DNA from 3 places in the Brevibacterium sp. CFH 10365 genome. Region 2 is predicted to be linked to each of the others. Evidence: riboswitches for the same ligand, from Rfam matches in the RefSeq annotation. Region 2 holds a riboswitch; each other region holds the start of a gene.
What was found. Region 2 has a riboswitch for thiamine pyrophosphate ahead of FHG09_RS15350 (ECF transporter S component). Riboswitches for the same ligand answer to the same signal wherever they lie in the genome.
Positions count from the first base shown of each region.

Region 1: it holds a riboswitch for thiamine pyrophosphate, as region 2 does, so the genes downstream of both, FHG09_RS09180 (hydroxyethylthiazole kinase) here and FHG09_RS15350 (ECF transporter S component) in region 2, are expected to answer to the same signal.
Region 3: it holds a riboswitch for thiamine pyrophosphate, as region 2 does, so the genes downstream of both, thiO (glycine oxidase ThiO) here and FHG09_RS15350 (ECF transporter S component) in region 2, are expected to answer to the same signal.

Region 1 covers NZ_VIGO01000004.1:121,006-125,890, reverse strand. Annotated here, with positions in the region: gene FHG09_RS09195 (substrate-binding domain-containing protein) at 1-668, shown strand, start outside; gene FHG09_RS09190 (ATP-binding cassette domain-containing protein) at 782-1,606, shown strand; gene FHG09_RS09185 (sugar ABC transporter permease) at 1,603-2,814, shown strand; TPP riboswitch at 2,881-3,014, shown strand; gene FHG09_RS09180 (hydroxyethylthiazole kinase) at 3,002-3,916, shown strand; gene thiE (thiamine phosphate synthase) at 3,913-4,647, shown strand; gene thiD (bifunctional hydroxymethylpyrimidine kinase/phosphomethylpyrimidine kinase) at 4,644-4,885, shown strand, end outside.
Region 2 covers NZ_VIGO01000007.1:159,757-164,641, forward strand. Annotated here, with positions in the region: gene FHG09_RS15335 (MmgE/PrpD family protein) at 1-1,065, opposite strand, end outside; gene FHG09_RS15340 (DUF4916 domain-containing protein) at 1,260-1,799, shown strand; gene FHG09_RS15345 (universal stress protein) at 1,958-2,869, shown strand; TPP riboswitch at 2,965-3,073, shown strand; gene FHG09_RS15350 (ECF transporter S component) at 3,096-3,722, shown strand; gene FHG09_RS15355 (ABC transporter ATP-binding protein) at 3,722-4,885, shown strand, end outside.
Region 3 covers NZ_VIGO01000005.1:296,286-301,170, reverse strand. Annotated here, with positions in the region: gene FHG09_RS12200 (DedA family protein) at 1-243, shown strand, start outside; gene FHG09_RS12195 (ketopantoate reductase family protein) at 194-1,162, opposite strand; gene thiE (thiamine phosphate synthase) at 1,159-1,842, opposite strand; TPP riboswitch at 1,854-1,957, shown strand; gene thiO (glycine oxidase ThiO) at 1,947-3,104, shown strand; gene thiS (sulfur carrier protein ThiS) at 3,101-3,358, shown strand; gene FHG09_RS12175 (thiazole synthase) at 3,360-4,121, shown strand; gene FHG09_RS12170 (ThiF family adenylyltransferase) at 4,118-4,885, shown strand, end outside.

The DNA of each region.
Region 1 (4,885 bases), on a different contig from region 2:
AAGGCGCGGACTACTACACCTCTTTCGACAATAAGAAGATCGGCAACTTGCAGGGCCAGGCTGTCCTCGACGGGCTCAAGGCTGCCGGCACCGATCCGAAATCAGGCCCTGTGTGGATGGTCAACGGCGACCCGAAGGACCCCAACGCCGCGGACTTCAAGGCCGGAGCCGAGGAGACGCTCAAGGACGCGGGCGTCGACATCGCCGGCAGCCACGACACCCTCGATTGGAACCCCGACGATGCCCGCCAGTGGGTCGAAGGTCAGCTGCAGAGCGCCGACGAGAAGCCCATCGCGATCTACGCGGCCAACGACGGAACCGCTGGTGGCGTCATCGCCGCGACGAAGAGAGCCAAGGTCGACCCCGTCGTGACGGGCCAGGACGCCGAGGTCGATGGTCTGCAGAACATCCTCAAGGGTGACCAGTACGCCACGATCTACAAGTCGATCCCGCCGCAGGCCGAATTCGCAGCGAAGGCTGCTGTCGCGCTGGCCGGAGGAGAGAAGCCGGAGGCAGGAACGACCTACAAGGACACTCCGACGGATTTCGTCGAGGCCGAGGTCGTCACCAAGGACACCATCAAGGATATCGTCGGCGACCAGATCAAGGCCTCCGACATCTGCACCAGCAAGGTGGAGAAGCTCTGCGAGGATGCCGGCGTCAAATGACCGTGTGTCAGGCGCTTCTGCACAGACGCAGACGCGCAGAGACAGCCCACCTGCCGGCGACCGAGACGAGGTCGCCGGCAGTCAGCGCCGACAACCGTGACAAGTAGGAACAGATGACATCTGAGACACCCGAACCGGGTCCAGCAGCATCGCGGCCGCCGGGAGACGGCAGCGAACCCGTGCTCGAGATGCGCGGAATCAATAAGCGATTCGGAGCCGTGCAGGCTCTGACCGACATTCATCTCACCGTCGGTCGCGGCGAAGTCGTCGGCCTCGTCGGTGACAACGGCGCCGGCAAATCGACGCTGATCAAGGTCATTGCCGGAGTCCACACCGCAGATGAGGGTGAACTCATCATGAACGGCACGACGCAGAAGTTCTCCTCCCCGAAGGACGCGCAGAAGGCCGGAGTCGCCACCGTGTTCCAGGATCTGGCGCTGTGCGAGAACCTCGACGTCGTGGCCAACCTGTTCCTCGGGCATGAGAAGACCCGCGGAGCCGTGCTCGACGAGGTGGCCATGGAAGCGAAGTCATGGGAGCTGCTGCGGAGCCTGTCGGCGAAGATCCCGAGCGTACGGGTGCCGATCGCGGCCCTGTCCGGCGGCCAACGGCAGACGGTCGCCATCGCCCGGTCCCTCCTCGGCGAACCCTCTCTGGTGATGCTCGACGAACCGACGGCCGCCCTCGGTGTGGCCCAGACGGCCGAGGTGCTCAACCTCATCGAGAGGCTGAAGGAGCGCGATCTGGGAGTGCTGCTCGTCAGCCACAACATGGCCGATGTGCAGGCCGTCGCCGATCGTGTCCACGTGCTGCGGTTGGGCAAGGACGTCGGCGACTTCGCCGGGGATGAGCGCACCGATGTGCTCGTGGCCGCGATCACGGGGGCCAGTGACAATGTCGTGACCCAGAGGGCGACACGAAGGGGAGAGCGCCGATGACCCGAAATTCCTTCATCACAGACGAAAGAATCTCTCATGAGGGCTTCTTGGCGACCTTCATCCGTCGTGTGCGAGAGGGACAGCTCGGCTCGCTGCCGGTGATCCTGGCGCTCGTCGTCATCGTCATCGTGTTCCAATCGGCGAACAGCAAGTTCATCTCCCCGGCCAACCTCGTCAATCTTTCGACGACGGTTGCCTACATCGCGATTCTCGCTCTGGGCATCAACCTCATCCTGCTCCTCGGTGAGATCGACCTGTCCTTGGCACAACTGGGCGGTTTGGCGGCCTCGCTCCTCGGCGTGCTCGTGGTCAGACAGGGCGTGCCGCCGGTGATGGCTCTGATCATCATGCTGCTGCTCGGCCTGGTCGTCGGCGCGATCCAGGGGTGGTTCTTCGCCGTGGTCGGAATACCGGCGTTCGTCGTGACCTTGGCCGGGCTGCTTGCCTACACCGGGCTGACGCTGACGACGTTGGGCACGCAGAAGAACCTGTCGATGGCCGATACCTTCGCCTTCGAATTCTCGAGCTTCTACTTCCCGGCGCTCTGGGCATATGCGTTCGGCGCGATCGCAGCCATCGGCTTCGGCGGCGGCATCATCTATTCGAAGATGCGACGACACAGCGAGGGCCTCGACGCGCCCAGCTGGACTTCGGTGTTCGTGCGGATCGCAGTGCTGACGATCATCGTGTTCGGGTTCCTCATCCTCGTCAATCAGGACTTCGGTCTGGCGATGCCGTTCTTCCTCATGCTCGTCATCGCGATCGTCATCGACCTCGTTCTGCGCAAGACCCGCTACGGACGTTCGATCTACGCCGTCGGCGGCAAGGTCGAGGCCGCCCGGCGCGCTGGTATCCGCGTGACGTGGGTGCGCATCAGCGTGTTCATGGCCGCCGGTGTGCTCGCCGCACTCTTCGGGTTCATCAAGACCGGTGTGACCACGAACGCGGGATCGACACTCGTCGGTACCCAAGATCTGCTCGATGCGATCGCGGCGGCTGTCATCGGCGGCACCTCGCTCTTCGGTGGTCGTGGAACCGCGTGGGCGGCAGTGCTCGGTGCCCTGGTCGTCGGCGCGATCAAGAACGGGCTGTCCCTCATCGGCTTCAACTCCGATGCGCAGCAGATCATCACCGCAGTCGTTCTGCTGGCTGCGGTCGTCATCGATGCGCTCAGCCGTCGCGGCCAGAGGTACGTCGGGCGGGGGTAGGGCAGGAGGCGGGCGGCGCCGACATCGGAGGAGTCGCCGTGCCTCGGCCGGGCTGATACAGTCGGAGCCAATGACATGGGGTGCCTCATGAGGATCCGTTCGCACCAAGATGATGCGCACGGAGGACACCGAGGCTGAGAGAACACCCATCGAACCTGATCTGGGCCATACTAGCGAAGGGATCGTCATGGTTGACTTCGACCTGCGTTCTGCGAATGCGCGACTGCGCGCAAGCAATCCACTCATCCAATGCATCACGAACACCGTCGTGCAGCAGTTCAGCGCCAATGTGCTCCTGGCCGTCGGCGCGTCCCCGGCGATGCTCGATCACGAGGCCGATGCCGGGCAGTTCGCCGGAATCGCCAGCGGAGTCCTCGTCAACTTCGGAACCGCATCGAACCACCAGCTGCTCGCCGCCGATGCCGCCATCGACGTCGCGAACGCCGCCGGCAAGCCCTGGGCTCTCGATCCCGTCAGCGTCGGTGCCGTCGACTTCCGCACCTCCCGCATCCGCCGCGCCGCCGCCGATCACCCCACCGCCATCCGCGGCAACGCCTCCGAGATCGCAGCGCTCGCCGGAGTCGGCCTCGGCGGACGCGGAGTCGACTCCACCGATGAAGTCGATGCCGTTCTTCCCGCCGCCGCGAAGCTGGCCAGGGACACCGGCGCGATCGTCGCCGTCTCCGGACCCACCGACGCCGTCGTCGCCCACGTCGACGGCATCGACCATGTCGCCCGCATCTCAGGCGGCCACGAATTCATGCCGCTGGTCATCGGCACCGGCTGCTCGCTCGGCGCCGTCACCGTCGCCTACCTGGCCGCATCGCGCAGCGGACTGGCTGATCCCGGCGCCGACGCCTCAGCCGTGAACTCGGCGGAGCAGTCCGCGAACGGTGGGGCCGCCTCGGCGAGGTTCGAAGCCGTGGTCGCCGCCCACGCCCACTTCGCGGTCGCCGGTGAACTCGCCGCCGAGGGAGCGAAGGGTCCGGGCAGCTACTCCGTGAACTTCCTCGACGCGCTCCACGCCGTCGACGGCGACCGGCTCGCACAGGCCAGGGTCAGCCTCGACACCCTCGCCGCCAGCGAAGGCGCCCAGGCATGACCGCCGGATCCGCGCACACCGCTGACAGCGCGCACCAGACCGACTCCCACGACCGCTTCGCCGGAATCGACACGAGTCTCTATCTGGTCACCGACTCCGCCCAGTGCGAGGCGGCCGGCCGCACCGTCGCCGAGACCGTGCAGGCCGCCGTCGCCGGGGGAGTGGGCATCGTCCAGGTCCGCGACAAGGACATCGACGACGGAGACTTCTACTCGCTCACCCGCCAGGTCATCGCCGCCGTCGACGCCGCCACCCGCGACACCGACCGCACGGTCCCCGTCGTCCTCAACGACCGCGTCGAAGTCGCCCGCCGCCTCATCGACGAAGGCGAGACGGTGCACATCCATGTCGGCCAAACTGATGCCACCGTCGCCGAGGTGCGCGCCACGTTGGGCGAGGCACCGCTGATCGGTCTCTCGGCCGCGAACAGCGAAGAATTCGCCGCCGCCCGCGACACCGGCGTCGTCGACCTCGTCGGCATCGGTCCGGTCTATGACACCTCCACGAAAGCCGACGCACCGGACGGCATCGGACCGGACCGCCTCGGCGAACTGGTGGCAGAAGCCGGCATCCCTGCTGTTGCTATCGGCGGCATCAGCGCCGACCGGGCTCCTGACCTGCAGGGACGGGGGCTGCTCGGCATCTGTGTGGTCTCGGCGATCTGCATGGCCGAGGATCCGAAGACTGCGGCTGAGGAACTGCTCGCCGCATTCACCGGAGGCGTCCAGTGACCACCCGGCCGCCGATCACCTTGTCCATCGCCGGCACCGACCCCTCCGGGGGTGCCGGAATCCACGCCGACCTCAAGACCTTCACTGCGCGGGGGACCATGGGCACGACCGTCATCACCGCCCTCGTCGCCCAGAACACCCACGGGGTGTCCCACGTCTACCCGATCGACGTCGATTTCGTCGCCGATCAGTTCGACTCCGTGCTCGACGACCTGCCCGTCGATGCGGCGAAGTCGGG
Region 2 (4,885 bases):
GGCGAAGATGTACATGATCGAGTGATCGAGGGTCTCACGGCTGGCCCCCGGATCCATCTTCTGCGGATCGTTCGCACCGGTGCCGATGACGTAGTGGGTGTGGTGCGAGGTGTGGATGACGATGCGTCTGATCTTCGACAGGTCCTCGATCTGTCCGCCGAGCTTGCGGGCGAGGTCGATGAGCGCCTGGGCCTGGTACTCGGCCGAGTGCTCCTTGGTGTAGGTGTCGAGGATCGCGCGCTTCGCTTCGCCCTTGCCCGGCAGCGGGATGGTGTAGCGGGCCTCGGGGCCGGAGAGGATCCAGGCGATGAAGCCGTCCTCACCTTCGTAGATCGGGTTCGGTGCACCCTCGCCGCGCATCGCACGGTCGACGGATTCGACGGCCATCTTGCCGGCGAAAGCCGGAGCGTGGGCCTTCCACGACGAGATCTCGCCCTTGCGCGACTGACGGGTCGCGGTGGTCACGTGCAGGGCCTGCTGGACGGCCTGGAAGGTGATCTCGGTGGGCAGGTGGAGCAGCGCACCGATGCCGGCTGCGGCCGAGGGGCCGAGGTGGGCGACGTGGTCGATCTTGTGCTCGTGCAGACACATTCCCTTGACGAGGTCGACCTGGATCTCGTAGCCGGTGGCCACACCGTTGATGAGGTCCTTGCCGCCGATGCCCTTGTGCTGTGCGACGGCGAGCACGGCCGGGATGTTGTCACCGGGATGCGAGTATTCGGCGGCGAGGAAGGTGTCGTGGAAATCGAGTTCGCGCACGGCCACACCGTTGGCCCAAGCGGCCCATTCCGGGGAGAAGCGGTCGCTCACCGGCAGGCCGAAGATGTTGGCACCGGGATTGAACGGGTGGGTCTGGGCCTGCTCACGAGCGTGGGTCGGAGCGGACCGGCGCACGGATGCCGCAGCGACGGCAGCGTTGTCGATGACGCGGTTGATGACCATCTCAGTGACATCGGAATCGACCGGCGTCGGGTCGGATGCGACCTCGGCGATCTTCCATGCGAGCTGATCCTCACGAGCCAGGTTCTCTGAGCTCTTGTAGGTACGGACTTCATGATTGATCATGGATACCCCTTCATAGTCCTTGACCGGAAATGGTCACATAGTGCTGACACAACTGTAGGCCACGTCACTTGGCAGATCTCTGCCGGTCGGAAATTTATCTCGACATCAAGATACTTTACCCGATACGTGTCCTGGTTCACCAACAGGGGCTCCGGACTCTTCTGCCGCGAGAGAGGTTATGGGAATATTGGGTCATGACCCGGACTGCACTGGACTTCGATGAGAACTGGTTCGACGACGCAGAGTACGCACGCCTGCGCAGACGCATGCCGATCCCCTATGTCAACGCCATCCCCGTGCGGGTGGGCGAGAGCGGCAATGTCGAGCGCATCGGCCTGCTGCTGCGCAGCCTCGAGGACGGCACCCTCGGACGAGAGCTCGTGGGTGGGCGGATCCGCTTCCACGAGACCATCCGCACCTCGCTGATGCGCCACGCCGAGAACGACCTCGGCCCGATGGCGCTGCCGGTCATTCCGCCTGCGATCAGCCCGTTCCACATCGCCGAATACTTCCCCACCGAAGGTTCGGCCCTGCTCCATGATCCGCGCCAGCATGCGATCGCCATGTGCTTCATCCTCGAGGTCCGCGGCGAATGCACTCCGCGTGCCGATGCGCTCAGCCTCGATTGGCTGACTCCCGAGGAGACTCTGCGTCCCGACATCGTCGGCGAGCTCTGCTACGGGCAGGACCATATCCTGCGCATCGCCCTGGCTCACCTGGGCTTCCGCGTCTGAGGTCCGGGCCCTTGCCGGTGAGACGAAGATTCTCGCCGCACACGTTTTTCTACATAGCGTAGAACTCTGTTGGTAGACTGAAAGCGACGCAGACGATACCGCCAGTCGGGGCCGTCGTCGGCGTCTGGGTTGGACAGGCCCCGATCGAGAGGTGCGAGATGTCTGCTCAATCCAGTTCGTCCGAATCCGGCCTGAACCTCGAACTCGGCGTCCTCGTCGGCTTCGACGGCTCCGAACTCGCCGCCCGGGCTGTCCGCTACGGCGCCGTCGAGGCCGAACGCCGCAAAACCGTTCTCACCGTCGTCACCGCCTATGAGCTGCCGACGATGATCTATCCGAATATGGCCTCCATCCCCAGCGAACCCGAGGATGACAAGGCGAAGAGGGAAGCAGAGAAGACACTCGCCAAGGCGGTCGAACTCCTGGGCGACTACTCCGGTGAGACGTCCTTCCGCACAGCACCCGGCAATTCCGCCGGTGCGCTCGTCACGCTCAGCGCCGACGCCGAGGTCGTCATCGTCGGTGCCCGCGGGCGCGGCGGCTTCATGGGCCGCGTCCTCGGATCCGTATCCACGGCTCTGCCGGCCCATGCGAACTGCCCGACGATCGTCGTCCCCGAACGGTCGACCTCGGAATCCGCAGACAAGGCTCCGGTGGTCGTCGCCGTCGACGGTTCGGACACCGGTCGGGTCGCCATGTTCACGGCTGCCGCCGAGGCCGCTGTGCGCGGGGCGGAACTCGAACTCGTCGCAGTGCTGCCGGCCGGCGAGGAATGGCTCTACTGGTACCCCGACCTGGAACTCAGCTCCGAGGTCACCGCACGTCGGCAGAAGCAGCTGACCGAAGGGCTGGAGAAGGAGGCCGGAACTCTGTCCGAGCAGTTCCCGGATCTGACGGTGACCACCTCGGTGCCGGTCGGCGACCCCACCGAGACGCTGGTCGAGATCACCTCACGCGCACAGCTGACTGTGATGGGCACTCGCGGGCGCGGACGGATCCGCAGCGCTCTGCTGGGATCCGTCTCACGCGGCGTCCTCAACCACGCCGAGGGCCCGGTCATGGTGGTCTGATCAGCAGCGTCCGGTCGTTCGAGACCCGTCGACGAGCAGGGGCACGGGAAGTGAACCGGTCGCGGCCGCCGCCGCGCTCCTCTGTTGTACAGTGGTGGCTACGACAGGGGAGCGCCGTCAGGGGCGCTGAGAGTGCAGAGGAAGCTGCAGACCCTCGAACCTGATGCGGTTAGCACCGCCGAAGGAAGTCGAGACTCTTCACCCCTCCTTGATCAGAGGAGGCGAAATGCCGAATACCACCACACCGAAAACCGTCCCCACCGCTCGCGCCTTCACCGCGGCGCCGAAATCCAAGCAGTGGCGGGTGGTCGACTATGTCACCACCGCAGTGCTCGGCATCGCCGTGGGACTCGTATTCTGGGTGTTGGCCCTGAGCTGGAAGGTCCTCGAACTCGCCTTCCAGGCCTTCCCGCCGTCGATCGGCCTCATCGCCGGCCTCTGGGTGCTGGCCGGCCCGCTGGCCGGTGCGATCATCCGCAAACCCGGTGCCGCGCTCCTGTGCGAACTCATCGCTGCCATCGTCGAAGCCGTCCTCGGTTCGCACTTCGGAGCGACAGTTCTGCTCTCTGGACTGCTGCAGGGCCTCGGTGCCGAACTCGTCTTCGCCGCTTTCGGCTACAAGCGCTTCACCCTGTGGGTCACCGCGGCTTCGGGCATGCTGGCCGCCGCGTTCATGGCGGTGAGCGAGAACATCATGTACAATGCCGAATGGCAGTTCGGCTTCCAGGCGATCTACGCCGTGTGCGCGATCGCCTCCGGTCTCGTCATCTCCGGAATCGGCGCATGGTTCGCCTACCGGGCGATCGCGGCCACCGGGGCGCTGAGCTCCTTCGCCTCCGGTCGTCTGCGCTGATGGCGCTGCCGATCACGGCCGCAGGCTTCTCATGGACCCACACCGACCGTGACGAGCCGGCGATCGGTCCGCTCGATCTTCAGATCGCCGCCGGTGAGAAGGTGCTGCTGCTCGGTGCCTCCGGGGTCGGGAAGTCGACGTTCCTCCATGCCGTCGCCGGTGTCCTGCCCGTGGAGTCCGGTGAGGCCACGGGTGAGCTCCTCGTCGGCGGCGAGGCACCGGATCCTCGCCGAGGCAGCACCGGGCTGGTCCTCCAAGATCCCGATTCGCAGGTGATCTTCTCCCGCATCGGCGACGATGTGGCGTTCGGAATGGAGAACCTCGGGCTCCCGGCGACGGTCATCGAGGCCCGGGTCCCCTCTTCCCTGCGGGCGCTGGGACTCGATCTGCCGCCGGAGCATCCGAGTGCCGCCCTCTCCGGTGGGCAGAAGCAGCGGCTGGCACTGGCCGGCATCCATGCGATGGCCCCGGACGTCATCGTCCTCGACGAACCCACCGCCAATATCGATCCCGCCTCGGCGGCCGAGGTCCGCGATGCCGTGCTCACCGTGCAAGCCGAGTCCGCGGCGACCATGCTCGTCGTCGAACACCGGGTGGAGCTGTGGATCGACCACGTCGACCGGGTCATCGTGCTCGGCCGCGACGGAATCGTCGCCCAAGGTCCGCCCGATCAGATCTTCACCGATCCGGAGCTCGCCGACACCCTCATCGGCTGCGGCATCTGGATGCCGCAGGACTCCCCCGCCCCTCGCCGAGGCGGCCGTTCGGTGTCCCCGTCCCCGCTGTCGGCGACATCTCGGGCGGGGCCCCCGTCAGGCAGTGACGGCGAAACCGAGAGGATCTCCGGCCGCCTCGGCGAGGTTCTGCTGCGCGCCGATCAGCTCAGTGCTGCTCGTCCGCGCATGCGCACCCCGGCGGCGGCCGATCTGGATCTGAGTCTGCGGTCCGGTCAGGCGCTCGGGATCGTCGGAGCCAACGGGGTCGGCAAGTCGACCACGGCCTTGACCTTGGCGGGGCTGCTGCCCGAATTCTCCGGTCAGGTCATCGCCGAGGCGGCGCTGCGGGAAGGTGCCAAGCGGGCTCGCCCGTTCGCCTGGCCGTCGAAGCAGTTGGCGGCGCGCATCGGCATGGTCTTCCAGGAACCGGCTCATCAGTTCCTCACC
Region 3 (4,885 bases), on a different contig from region 2:
CAGCTCGTCTTCGACCTGCCCGCCGGCAGCTCCCATTCGGTGGGTCCGGGCGGGTACGAGACCCTGCTCGTCCTCGACGATGCCGACGGTGTCCCGATGGTCACATTCACGGCCGCCCACGGTTCAGCCGATGCCGAACACACCCAGCCGCAGGAGCCGTATCTGGCGATGCTGCGCACGGGCACAGCCGAAGTCAGGGCCGCTTCTGCTGGGCAGCACCTGCCCGCAGCTGCACAAGTGTGAGATCGAGCAGCGGAGTCGCTGCTCCCAGTTCGTCTGCTGTGCGCGCCAGATCGCCGAGGATGTGCTCCGTCTCGCTCGGCAGACCGGCCGTCACGTCCCGGTAGAGGGATGAGGTGAAGGCAGACCCGTCCTCGGTGAGCATCTTCAGCGTCATCGCGTGGGCCTGCTCTGACACCGAATGTCCGGCGGCTGCCGCCACAGCTTCGAGTTCATCGACGATGGCATGCACATGCGGCCTGCCGCCGGCGTCCATGATCGCTCCGACCGGCGCACGGAACAGACAGGTGACGACTCCGGCTGCGGCGATGAAGATCCACTTCTCCCACAGTCCGTCGATGATTCCGTCGATGACCTGGAGTCTGAACCCGGGCACGTCCAGTGCTTCGATGATCCGGGCCGACGCTTCTGCGCCGTCGATGCCGCCGATGGTCATCACGGCCAGATCGGTGAGTTGAACGACGGCACCGTCTCTGATGGTGCCGACGATCTTGACGAGTCCGCCGAGCACCTGTCCGGGATAGCGGTTCTGCAGCTTCTCGATCTGGGCCATGCCGTTGAGGAACGGGACGATCGTCGTCTGCTCTCCCACAGCCGGTCCGATGTCTTCGATGACCGAGTCGAGGCCGCCTGCTTTGACCGCGACGATGACGAGGTCATAGGTCTGCGGTGCGGCGCTGAGTTCCTCTGCGGTGACCACCTCGACCTGATTCGTCCGGTCATCATCGGGAGCAGTGAAGCGCAGCCCTTCCGAGCGAACGGCTTCCGCCCGAGTCTGCCTGAGCAGGAACGTGACATTGCGACCGGCCTCGTGCAGGTAGGTGCCGAACGCTCCGCCGGTGGCGCCTGCCCCGGCGATGAGGATCGACAGGTCGGCGCCTCCACCGGTTGCCGTGGTTGCGCTGACAGCTGCTTCGGTCATCTCAGATCCTCCTTGAGCTCCCGAGCGGCCGCAGCGGGATCCTCTGCCGAGGTTATCGCACGGACGACGACGGCACGGTTCGCGCCCGCCTGCCGGATCGCATCCAACCTCTCCCCAGCTGAGATCCCGCCGATGGCGAACCACGGTGTGGCCGCCACGGCGGCGGTGGCGGTCAGCAGTTCCGTCCCCACGGAGGTACGGCCGGGTTTCGTCGGGGTCTCCCATACCGGGCCGACACAGAAATAGTCGGTCTCGGGGTCGGCATCGGCGGCGAGCGCCTGGTCGAGGGAATGTGTGGAGCGGCCGAGGACGACGTCGGGGCCGAGCACGGCTCTGGCTTGAGCACTGGTGAGGTCCCCCTGTCCGACGTGGAAGACATCGGCGTCGGTGAGGAGCGCGACATCGGCACGGTCATTGACGGAGAAGAGCTTGCCGTGCCGGGCAGCGGCGTCCTTGAGGATCTCCAGTGCTGTGATCTCGGCGCGGGCCTCGAGGCTCTTGTCCCTCAGTTGGATGATGTCGACTCCCCCGGAATAGGCGGCGTCGAGGAACTCGGCGAGGTCGCCTTGCACGGTCCTGGCATCGGTGCACAGGTAGAGCGACGATTCGGCCAATCGGGCCTCCCGCCAGGCTCTCTTCGAATGTCGCGCTGCGGTGCGCGGTGGCATCTGTGTGGTCATGGTCATAGAGTAGAGGAGTTCGCGGGAGCCTCCCAACGAGGCTGAGAGGGCGTAAGAGCCGACCGTCAGACCTGATGCGGATCATGCCGCCGGAGGGAGAAGCTGTGAGAGTCATCGTCGTCGGCGCCGGGATCATCGGCCTGTCCACGGCCTGGTATCTGCGCCGTCTGGGCGCCGAAGCCACCATCATCGACCCCGCCCCTGCCCAGGGGGCGAGCCATGCTGCCGCGGGGATGCTCGCTCCCGCCGCCGAGGTGGTGTGGGGGCAGAGTCCCCTGTATCCGCTGATGCGGGCCTCGGCGGAGATGTACCCGGATTTCGCCGCCGAGGTGGCGAGCGCCGCCGGAGCCGATCTCGGCTTCACGGATGCCGGAACCCTGGTGTGCGCCGGTGACCGAGCCGATCTGCAGGCGCTGAGGGAGCTGCGCGACGCACAATCGCGGTCCGGTTTCGCCACCGAACTGATCACCGGCAGCGCTGCTCGCCGGATCGAGCCGTCGCTGGCGCCTGCCGTGGCCGGTGCCGTGCACATTCCCGGTGATTGGTCGATCGACCCCCGTCGGGTCTCCGCCGCTCTGCTGTCTGCCCTGTCGGCCGACGCGGTGTCGCTCGTTCGGCAGCGGGTGACCGAGCTGCTCAAGGACGGCGATGCGACCGCGGGTGTCCGACTGGCCGATGGCCGCCGGATGGAGGCCGATCAGGTGATCGTCTGCGCTGGCAATGCCGTGACTGAGATCGCGGGTGCACCAAAACTGCCGATCCGAGAGGTCTGGGGTGATGTTCTGAGGCTGCGTGCCCCTGCCGAGGTGACTCCCCTGCTGACGCGCGTCATCCGCGGTCTGGTCAACGGTCGCTCCGTCTACCTGGTGCCTCGCCCCGACGGAGAGATCGTGCTCGGCGCCAGTTCCCGTGAAGACGGGCTCTCCGGCACCCCTGCCGGAGCCATCCACCGACTGCTCGCTGACGGACAGCGACTGGTCCCCGGCATCCTCGATGCGGAGATCACCGACATCACCACGCGCGCCCGGCCCGGATCCCCTGATGACCTGCCGATGATCGGGCGCATCGATTCCGGCTGTGTCGTGAGCACCGGGTATTTCCGACACGGCATCCTCTTGGCCCCGCTCGGCGGCAGGCTCGGTGCCGAACTCGCCGTGGGTGCCGCTTCCGACTGGCCACCTGACGGGACGCTCCAGTCCGTGTGCCCACAGCGCTTCACCACAGAAGACACCACCACTCACTCAGCGAGGAGCTTTTCATGACCGACCGCGAACACTCACCGACCATCGTCCTCAACGGCGAACACCATGAGCTGTCGAGCGCCACCTCGGCGCTCGACCTCATCGCCGACGTCACCGGACGGGAGCTGAACCCCGATGGGACACCTGCCGACGGCGGACGTCTGGGCATCGCCCTGGCCGTCGACGGTGACGTCATCCGACGCGGAGCCTGGTCCGGTTTCACCCTGGCCGACGGGCACACCGTCGACATCGTCACCGCAGTGCAGGGAGGCTGAGATGACCTGGACGATCGATGACGTGGAGCTGTCGTCCCGCCTCGTGATGGGCACGGGTGGGGCGAGTTCCCTGAGCATTCTCGAAGACGCCCTGCTGGCTTCGGGGACCGAGCTGACCACGGTGGCGATGCGCCGTTTCGACGCCGAGTCCCGAGACTCGGTATTCAGCATGCTGCAGCGCTTGGGGATTCGGGTCCTGCCGAACACAGCCGGCTGCTACACGGCCCGGGACGCCGTGCTCACAGCCCGCCTGGCCCGGGAGGCACTGGAGACGAATTGGGTGAAACTCGAGGTCATCGCCGATGAGGACACCCTGCTGCCGGATCCCATCGAACTCTTCGCCGCCGCCGAGGAGCTCGTCCTCGACGGGTTCACGGTCTTCGCCTACACAAACGACGATCCGGCTCTGGCCAAACGCCTGGAGGACGCCGGGGTGGCTGTGGTGATGCCGGCCGGCGCTCCGATCGGCAGCGGACTGGGCATCCTCAACCCGCACAACATCGAAACCATCGTCTCCCGTGCACAGGTGCCGATCATCCTCGACGCCGGTGTCGGCACCGCCTCGGATGCGGCCCTGGCGATGGAACTCGGGTGCACCGCGGTGCTCCTGGCCTCTGCCGTCACCCGCGCCCACGATGCTCACGCCATGGCCCGGGCAATGGCCCTGGCCGTGGAAGCCGGACACCTGGGCAGCGGGAGGATTCCGAAGCGGCCGTTGGCATTGGCATCGTCGCCGTTCGACGGAATGGTCGCAGCACAATGACCGCCGTGTCCACGACGACTCCCGCTGCCCAGGTGTCGCTGCCTCCGCTCGTCGACCCGGTGGAGGCCCTGTCCCGGGAGGAGCTGGAACGCTACTCCCGGCATCTGAGTCTGCCGGGATTCGGACTCGAGGGTCAACGACGTCTGCTGGCCGCCTCGGCGCTGGTCATCGGAGCGGGCGGGCTCGGGGCCCCGGTGCTGGGCTATCTGGCGGCCGCCGGGATCGGGTCGATCACGATCATCGACGATGATGTGGTGGAGGCCTCGAATCTGCAGCGCCAGATCATCCACCGGGATGCCGATGTGGGCCGGGCGAAGGCCGAATCCGCGGCCGCGGCACTGAAACGGCTCGATCCTGGTCTCGCTGTCCGCCCGATCGTGGGCCGGTTGAGCCCGGAGAACGCGCTCGACCTCTTCGCCGCCCACGATGTCGTCCTCGACGGTGCGGACAACTTCGCGACCAGGTACCTGTCCAATGATGCCGCAGAACTCACCGGCACCCCCTTGGTGTGGGGCACGATCTTCCGGTTCGCCGGTCAGGTGAGCACCTTCGTCCCCGCTCACGGACCGATGCTTCGCGACCTGTTCCCGGACATCCCGGAACCCGATTCGGTGCCCAACTGTGCCGAGGGAGGTGTGCTCGGGGTGCTGTGCGGAACCGTGGGGTCGGCGATGGCGACCGAGGCGATCAAGCTCATCTGCGGAATCGGTGCACCCTTCATCGGTCGACTGCTGCGCTATGAGGCGCTGTCCGGGGAGTATTCG